DNA from 4 places in the Enterobacter sp. MGH 24 genome. Region 2 is predicted to be linked to each of the others. Evidence: predicted binding sites of a transcription regulator. Region 2 holds the regulator's gene; each other region holds the start of a gene.

Region 1 (2,208 bases), 2.9 Mb from region 2:
CGATGAAAAACGCGCACACCATCAGCAATCCGCCCCCCATCAGATGAAAATCCGTCTGCTGAGCGCTTTGTGCCCCGGCAAACAGACTGGCGTCGTCTTTACTCCGCGTGAGCATGCCGTTTCCCGAAAGCGCAGGACGTTTCGCGCCGAGACGCGCCAGCGAGCCCGCACAAATAATGGCGAAGATATTCCCGACGACCGCAGCGGGTGCCAGCTGCGCAACGTAGACGTCCGGCGTCTGCCCCAGTATTGCCGAATAGGCCAGGGACAGCGGCAAAATCCCCTCGCCAATTCCGCCGCCGATGATGGGCACAATGATGAAGAAGAAGGTGTGGTAAGGCGTATAACCAAACAGTGAGCCCACCATGAGGCCGCTCAGCACGGCCATGCAGGTCCCCGCCGCCAGCGGAACAAACATGCGCATCATCCCCTGGATCAGCAGCACCCGGTTCATTCCCAGAATGCTGCCGACCACCAGGCAGGCGATGACGAAATAGAGCAGATTCGCCTCTTTCATCAGCAGGTGTACGGTATCAAGGGTTTGTTTCCCGAATACGCCAAAATAGACCAGCACGGAGGGAACCATCAGGCACAGGATCGCCGGGCCGCCGATATCCTTCAGCACCGGGATTTGACGCCCCACTTTGGCAAACGCGAAGCCGAGGGTCATGATGACCGCGAGACCACCTATCATATTTTTCGGCAGCAGCCCTGCCCAGGCGGACGTCGCCACAATGGCGGCAATCCCGACGAACAGCATCAACGGGACCGTGCCCACCTCGGCATTGTTGAGCCCAAAGGCAAAACGCGAGGTAGACAGCTCAGAAGTCGGTACAGGATTATCTTTCATATAATCACCTGAAAATTGTGTTCGGATATACAGAGAAAGGAATAACTGAAATTATTCCTGATACGAAAAAATGTTCTTAAATATAAATAATGAATTATGCGGCCTTTTCTAAAAACAGGCTCAGGGTGAAATTAGCATGTGCTCCCGCAGAGAAATGTGAACGCAATAACTCTTTCCTTTTAAATAATTTAATTCATCATTATGTAACTAAAGTTATTCATGGCGATCGGTGCATTCCTTTTTGAAATTAATAAAACCAGAAAGAATGTGAACTTTATCACTCCTGCTCCGTTAGCTAAGCGCTAAATTACCCCCCAATCAAACGCACAACAAACCGTGTCTTTACACCCAGTAAAGCCACTGTTTTTACTCGCCTTTTATCTGTATTGCTTAAATATTCAGGAGTTAACCATGTCCCGGAAAGAAGTTCTGTACACCCCCTATAACGGGGCCGTATTGCTGGAAAATCCGCTGCTAAATAAAGGGCTCGCATTTATTAAAGAAGAGCGTGACAATTTTAATCTGCATGGGTTATTGCCGCACAACGTTGAAACCATTGAAGAACAAACCGAGCGCGCCTGGGTGCAGTTCTGCCATTTTAAAAGCGATATTTCGCGTCATGTTTATCTGCGAAATATTCAGGACACCAATGAAACGCTCTTTTATAATCTCCTGCGTTCGCATCTGAAAGAGACGTTACCGATTATATATACCCCGACGGTCGGTGAAGCCTGCGAGCATTTCTCCACGATTTATCGACGCGCACGCGGCCTGTTTATTTCATGGCCTAACCGCCATCGTATTGACGAGATGCTGCAAAGTTTTTCGCGCAACGACGTTCGCGTGATTGTGGTGACGGACGGGGAACGTATTTTAGGGCTTGGCGATCAGGGTATCGGCGGAATGGGCATCCCCATTGGCAAGCTGTCGCTTTATACCGCCTGCGGCGGGATCCATCCGGCCTCTACCCTGCCGATTATGCTGGATGTCGGCACCAATAATCAGCAACACCTCGACGACCCGATGTACATGGGCTGGCGTCATCCGCGCATCAGCGACGACCAGTACGCTGAGTTTATGGATATGTTTGTCAGCACCGTTAAAGCGCGCTGGCCCAATGTTCTCCTGCAATTTGAAGACTTCGCGCAGAAAAATGCCACCCGACTTCTCCAGCGCTACCGCGACCAGCTGTGCTGCTTCAATGATGATATCCAGGGCACGGCCGCCGTCACAGCAGGGACGCTGATGGCGGCGGCGCATGCGGCGGGCACGCGCATTCGCGATCAGCGCGTGGTCTTCCTGGGCAGCGGCTCTGCCGGATGCGGGATAGCTGAAAAAATTGTGGCGCTGATGGTGGA
Region 2 (2,208 bases):
ACGGCATTGATTACCCCTGGCTGCTGGCCATGCTGCAGGGCTCGTTTATTTCGCACATGAATACGTTAGTGGTGCCGGGCGGAAAAATGGGGCTGGCGATGGAGCTCATCATGACGCCGCTGGTGGAGCGACTGATGGAAGGGAAGCAGATTGCGTGACGCCTGTTGCCGGATGGCGCTTCGCTTATCCGGCCTACGTTCGTGCAGTTGTAGGCCCGGTAAGCGCAGCGCCACCGGGCTTTGTTTTTTAAGCCTCGATCACTTCATACGAATGCGTGATTTTTACCGCTTTCTCCAGCATTAACGCCACAGAGCAGTACTTCTCCGCAGACAGGTCCACCGCACGCGAGACCGCCGCGTCTTTCAGCTCTTTACCGGTGACCACAAAGTGCAGGTTAATATGGGTGAACAGGCGTGGCGCCTCTTCGCGACGTTCTGACGTGAGTTTGACTTCACAATCCGTCACGTCATGACGACCTTTTTGCAGGATCGACACCACGTCAATTGCGCTGCATCCCCCTGCCGCCATTAGCACCATTTCCATTGGGCTTGGTGCTTTATCGCCGGAGTTACCGTCCATCAAAATCTGGTGTCCTGAAGCGGACTCGCCCAGGAACGTTAAACCTTCAACCCATTTCACGCGCGCTTGCATATTCTTAAACTCCAACGTTGCATTTTTGGTGACAGATTACGCGTGCGTTACATTTCTCGCAATGGAAGGCGACCTGCATCATGCTGAAGCGAGACACCAGGAGACACGCGGCGAAAGCTATGCTAAAACACTCTGGATGCTACAGTAATACATTGACGTTACACATGTATGCAGAGGACATCAAACTTTACTGGCTGCGAAACGTTACGGTAGCCGACTTCCCAGGGTATGGGTAAGAATTCGATTGCAACCCCAGAGTCCGGATGCATCTGATGACTCTGGTGACAGCTTATAACAGAGGATAACAGCGCATGGTGCTTGGCAAACCGCAAACAGACCCGACTCTCGAATGGTTCTTGTCTCATTGCCACATTCATAAGTACCCATCAAAGAGCACGCTGATTCACCAGGGTGAAAAAGCGGAAACGTTGTATTACATCGTTAAAGGCTCGGTGGCAGTGCTGATCAAAGATGAAGAAGGGAAAGAGATGATCCTTTCTTATCTGAACCAGGGCGATTTCATCGGTGAACTGGGCCTGTTTGAAGAGGGCCAGGAACGTAGCGCCTGGGTTCGTGCAAAGACAGCATGTGAAGTGGCTGAAATTTCTTACAAGAAGTTCCGTCAGCTGATTCAGGTTAACCCTGACATCCTGATGCGTCTTTCTTCCCAGATGGCGCGCCGTCTGCAGGTCACGTCAGAAAAAGTGGGTAACCTCGCCTTCCTGGACGTGACAGGCCGTATCGCGCAGACCCTGCTGAACCTGGCGAAACAGCCAGACGCCATGACCCACCCGGACGGCATGCAAATTAAAATTACCCGTCAGGAAATTGGTCAGATCGTCGGTTGCTCCCGTGAAACAGTGGGCCGTATCCTGAAAATGCTGGAAGATCAAAACCTGATCTCCGCCCACGGTAAAACCATCGTGGTCTACGGAACGCGTTAATTCCGCTTAAACGGCGTGCCATCGCAAGGTGTCACGCCGTTTTTGTCTCTACTCCCCATGTGGCGCAGGCTGATCTATCACCCGGAAGTTAACTACGCACTGCGGCAAACGCTGGTGTTGTGCCTTCCTGTGGCCATAGGTCTGATCCTCGGACACCTCCAGCAAGGCCTGCTGTTTTCCCTCGTGCCCGCCTGCTGCAACATCGCCGGTCTTGACACGCCGCATAAGCGCTTTTTTAAACGCCTGATTATCGGTGGCTGCCTGTTTGCTGGCTGCAGCCTCGCCGTACAGCTTTTACTGGCTCGGGATATCCCGCTGCCGCTGATCCTGACCGTACTGGCCATGACCCTCGGCGTGACGGCGGAAATCAGTTCGCTGCACGCCCGCCTGCTTCCCGCTTCGCTGATTGCGGCCATTTTCACGCTGAGCCTCGCCGGGAATATGCCGGTGTGGGAGCCGCTGCTGATCTACGCCCTGGGGACATTATGGTACGGGCTGTTTAACTGGTTTTGGTTCTGGCTGTGGCGGGAACAGCCGCTGCGTGAATCCCTGAGCCTGCTCTACGTGCAGCTTGCGGATTACTGCGAAGCCAAATACACCCTGCTCACCCAGC
Region 3 (2,208 bases), 490 kb from region 2:
GCATTCGGTCCTCTGCTGCCTGAATTCCTCGGCGGCTCCGCTGACCTGGCGCCATCTAACCTGACCCTGTGGTCTGGTTCTAAGCCAATCAACGAAGATACTGCCGGTAACTACATCCATTACGGTGTACGTGAATTCGGTATGACTGCGATTGCCAACGGTATCTCCCTGCACGGTGGTTTCCTGCCGTACACCTCTACCTTCCTGATGTTCGTTGAATATGCACGTAACGCCGTGCGTATGGCTGCGCTGATGAAACAGCGTCAGGTGATGGTCTACACCCACGACTCCATCGGTCTGGGCGAAGATGGTCCAACTCACCAGCCGGTAGAGCAGGTGGCTTCCCTGCGCGTCACCCCGAACATGAGCACATGGCGTCCATGTGACCAGGTTGAATCCGCGGTGGCGTGGAAGTACGGCGTTGAGCGTCAGGACGGTCCAACCGCGCTGATCCTCTCCCGTCAGAACCTGGCACAGCAGGAACGTACTCCAGAGCAGCTGGCGAACATCGCTCGCGGTGGTTACGTGCTGAAAGATTGCGCGGGCCAGCCTGAGCTGATCTTCATCGCCACCGGTTCTGAAGTTGAACTGGCTGTTGCAGCGTGGGAAAAACTGACTGCCGAAGGCGTGAAAGCGCGCGTGGTCTCCATGCCGTCTACCGATGCGTTCGACAAACAGGATGCCGCTTACCGTGAATCCGTCCTGCCTAAAGCGGTTTCCGCGCGTGTGGCAGTGGAAGCGGGTATCGCTGACTACTGGTTCAAATACGTGGGTCTGAACGGCGCTATCGTCGGCATGACCACCTTCGGTGAGTCTGCTCCGGCAGAGCTGCTGTTCGAAGAGTTCGGCTTCACCGTTGAGAACGTTGTCGCGAAGGCGAAAGAACTGCTGTAATTGCTGTTTTGCCCGGTGGCGCGCTAGCGCTTACCGGGCCTACAAATGGCGCGAAAGTAGGCCGGGTAAGCGCTAGCGCGCCACCCGGCTTTTTTGTAGACATTATTCCACCTAAAATGTGACGCAAGTCATATAGCTCGCTTATTCATCTGGACAGACATTCCTTTTATTCCCCGATTCGCTTATTCTTGCTGAAGCGTTTCAGTCGATTAAATGTTCGACAATTGACCAATCAATCGCAGTTTGTGACAGCAAGGATTCCCCTTCGGGCGTAGCTGGATTACTCTTTCAGCCACCTCAAACTCAGGGATTGCTTTGCAGGAGATCTATGACCGTACGCGTAGCGATTAATGGCTTCGGTCGCATCGGACGTAACGTGGTTCGTGCTTTGTATGAATCCGGACGTCGGGCGGAAATAACCGTGGTGGCAATCAATGAACTGGCGGATGCTACGGGCATGGCGCATTTGTTGAAATATGACACCAGCCACGGACGCTTTGCCTGGGATGTACGCCAGGAAAGAGATCAGCTGTTTGTGGGCGATGACGCTATTCGTGTGCTGCATGAGAACAGCATCTCCGGGCTACCCTGGCGTGAACTGGGTGTGGATGTGGTGCTTGACTGTACCGGTGTCTACGGCAACCGAGAACATGGCGAGGCGCATCTGGCTGCTGGTGCAAAAAAAGTCCTGTTTTCTCATCCCGGCAGTAACGACCTCGACGCGACCGTCGTGTTTGGCGTCAACCAGCATGAGCTGCAGGCCGAACACCGTATTGTCTCCAACGCCTCCTGTACCACCAACTGCATTATTCCGGTCATCAAACTGTTAGACGATGCGTATGGTATTGAATCCGGCACCGTGACCACGATTCATTCCGCCATGCACGATCAACAGGTTATCGACGCCTACCATCCGGATTTACGACGCACTCGCGCGGCGAGCCAGTCAATCATTCCGGTGGATACGAAACTGGCGGCAGGGATCACCCGAATCTTCCCGCAGTTTAACGATCGGTTTGAAGCGATTGCTGTGCGTGTCCCGACGATTAACGTCACTGCAATCGACCTTAGCGTGACGGTGAAAAAACCGGTAAAAGCCTGTGAAGTCAACCTGTTGCTGCAAAAAGCGGCACAGGGGGCATTTCATGGTATAGTTGACTATACGGAATTACCGTTGGTCTCAGTAGATTTTAACCACGACCCGCACAGCGCCATCGTTGATGGCACGCAAACGAGAGTCAGTGGTGCACACCTTATCAAGACGCTGGTCTGGTGTGATAACGAATGGGGCTTTGCTAACCGAATGCTCGACAC
Region 4 (2,208 bases), 530 kb from region 2:
CATGGAGCGTAAACAGGCTAATCCAGCCTGCCGTATGAATCGCATCGGCATGGGGATGGTTACGCTTTTTGGCCATATTATAAGGAATGTCATGGATGGCGATGATTCCATAAAAGAGAACCAGAAATACAAAAATCAATACGCCCAGCGCAAAATAGTTGAGAAACATATTCTCCTCACTTAAACAACGTCAACTCATTAAATTAATAAAACAGTACGCAACCTAATTAATTTATTTTAAAATACAAAAGGCATGCTGGTTATTTCAGAGCCGGGGAGTATCGGTTTTTATAATATCTCCATGCAAGTTTATAAGCGTGTCAAAATATATCCTGAATAATAATATACTTAACCTTACAATATGAGCGTAATCCACGTTTTAACTTTTCGCCATACCACACATCAAAAGTGGTTTTTTAGCTTATCGTGTCGTGCAATATCATCCTGGCGCTGAATCGCGAAGCAGAGTTTGCCGCCGATCACAGCCGGAGAAATCTGTATAAAAATATTTTGTGAAATCAGTCACAATCCAGAAACAAACCCACAAAATCAAATCGTGATACTCATCACATAAAAGAGTGGTTTTTGTCGTTTTTCTCGCCATCGTATTTTTTTTGTCCATTCGTTTTGTGATTCAGATCACCTCATTGATGTCCGCACCCCCTACATTTACGTGATGCGTGTCACACAAATTTCCACCGTCTGGACAGTTGAACGATTCAGTGCCAGATTTCACAGCATCAGAACAGGGTCCGGCTACCTCTGCCGCCTCATTAACAACAAACCTCGGGCCGCAAGCCTAAGCGCAAACAGAAGAAGGGGTGTTTTATGTCATCCGATTTCAAGATCAAAGTTCAAAGCTTTGGTCGTTTCCTCAGCAACATGGTGATGCCAAATATCGGCGCGTTTATCGCGTGGGGTATCATCACCGCATTGTTCATTCCGACAGGGTGGTTGCCTAACGAAACGCTGGCGAAACTTGTTGGCCCAATGATTACCTATCTCCTGCCGCTGCTCATCGGTTTCACCGGGGGTCGTCTGGTGGGCGGTGACCGTGGTGGCGTAGTGGGTGCCATCACGACCATGGGTGTTATAGTCGGTGCGGATATGCCGATGTTCCTCGGTGCGATGATTGCCGGTCCTCTGGGCGGCTGGGCGATTAAGAAATTCGACGTCTGGGTTGATGGTAAGATCAAATCCGGCTTCGAAATGCTGGTGAACAACTTCTCTGCGGGCATCATCGGGATGATCCTCGCGATTCTGGCGTTCCTCGGCATTGGCCCTGCGGTTGAAGTGCTGTCCAAAATTCTGGCGGCAGGCGTTAACTTCATGGTTGCGCACGACATGCTGCCGCTGGCGTCTATCTTCGTAGAGCCGGCAAAAATCCTGTTCCTGAACAACGCCATCAACCACGGTATCTTCTCGCCGCTGGGTATTCAGCAGTCACACGATCTCGGCAAGTCTATCTTCTTCCTGATTGAAGCTAACCCGGGTCCGGGTATGGGCGTTCTGCTGGCGTATATGTTCTTTGGTCGCGGCAGCGCGAAGCAGTCTGCTGGCGGTGCGGCAATCATTCACTTCCTGGGCGGTATTCACGAAATTTACTTCCCGTACGTGCTGATGAACCCACGTCTGATCCTGGCCGTTATCCTCGGCGGTATGACCGGCGTGTTCACCCTGAGCGTGCTGGGCGGCGGTCTGGTGTCTCCGGCTTCTCCGGGTTCCATCCTGGCGGTACTGGCGATGACGCCGAAAGGGGCGTACTTCGCGAACATCGCGGCGATCTGTGCGGCGATGGCGGTCTCCTTCGTGGTCTCTTCTATCCTGCTGAAAACCAGCAAAGTGAAAGAAGACGACGATATCGAAGCGGCAACCCGTCGTATGCACGACATGAAAGCCGAATCCAAAGGCGCGACCCCGCTGGCGGCTGGCGATGTCTCTAACGACCTGAGCCATGTGCGTAAAATCATCGTTGCCTGCGACGCCGGTATGGGTTCCAGCGCAATGGGTGCAGGCGTACTGCGTAAGAAAGTGCAGGATGCGGGCCTGACCAACATCTCCGTCACCAACAGCGCCATTAACAGCCTGCCGCCGGACGTTGACCTGGTCATCACGCACCGCGACCTGACCGAACGCGCCATGCGCCAGGTGCCGCAGGCACAGCACATCTCGCTGACTAACTTCCTCGACAGCGGCCTGTACACCAGC

What was found. Region 2 encodes CRP, which controls carbon source genes, mostly activating them, when cyclic AMP is high. Its sites were predicted from a motif close to ATGTGANNNNNNTCACAT; they were not measured.
Region 1: the regulator CRP is predicted to act here: its motif matches at 1,116-1,133, upstream of L370_RS03660 (2-hydroxycarboxylate transporter family protein).
Region 3: the regulator CRP is predicted to act here: its motif matches at 1,011-1,028, upstream of epd (erythrose-4-phosphate dehydrogenase).
Region 4: the regulator CRP is predicted to act here: its motif matches at 555-572, upstream of L370_RS14415 (PTS mannitol transporter subunit IICBA).

What each region holds. Positions count from the first base shown of each region.
Region 1 covers NZ_KI535657.1:3,903,675-3,905,882, forward strand. Annotated here, with positions in the region: gene L370_RS03660 (2-hydroxycarboxylate transporter family protein) at 1-850, opposite strand, end outside; gene L370_RS03655 (NAD-dependent malic enzyme) at 1,262-2,208, shown strand, end outside.
Region 2 covers NZ_KI535657.1:1,032,733-1,034,940, forward strand. Annotated here, with positions in the region: gene L370_RS16810 (phosphoribulokinase) at 1-158, shown strand, start outside; gene L370_RS16805 (OsmC family protein) at 247-651, opposite strand; gene crp (cAMP-activated global transcriptional regulator CRP) at 963-1,595, shown strand; gene L370_RS16795 (YccS/YhfK family putative transporter) at 1,653-2,208, shown strand, end outside.
Region 3 covers NZ_KI535657.1:546,894-549,101, reverse strand. Annotated here, with positions in the region: gene tkt (transketolase) at 1-894, shown strand, start outside; gene epd (erythrose-4-phosphate dehydrogenase) at 1,223-2,208, shown strand, end outside.
Region 4 covers NZ_KI535657.1:1,560,812-1,563,019, reverse strand. Annotated here, with positions in the region: gene L370_RS14410 (DUF3302 domain-containing protein) at 1-169, opposite strand, end outside; gene L370_RS14415 (PTS mannitol transporter subunit IICBA) at 829-2,208, shown strand, end outside.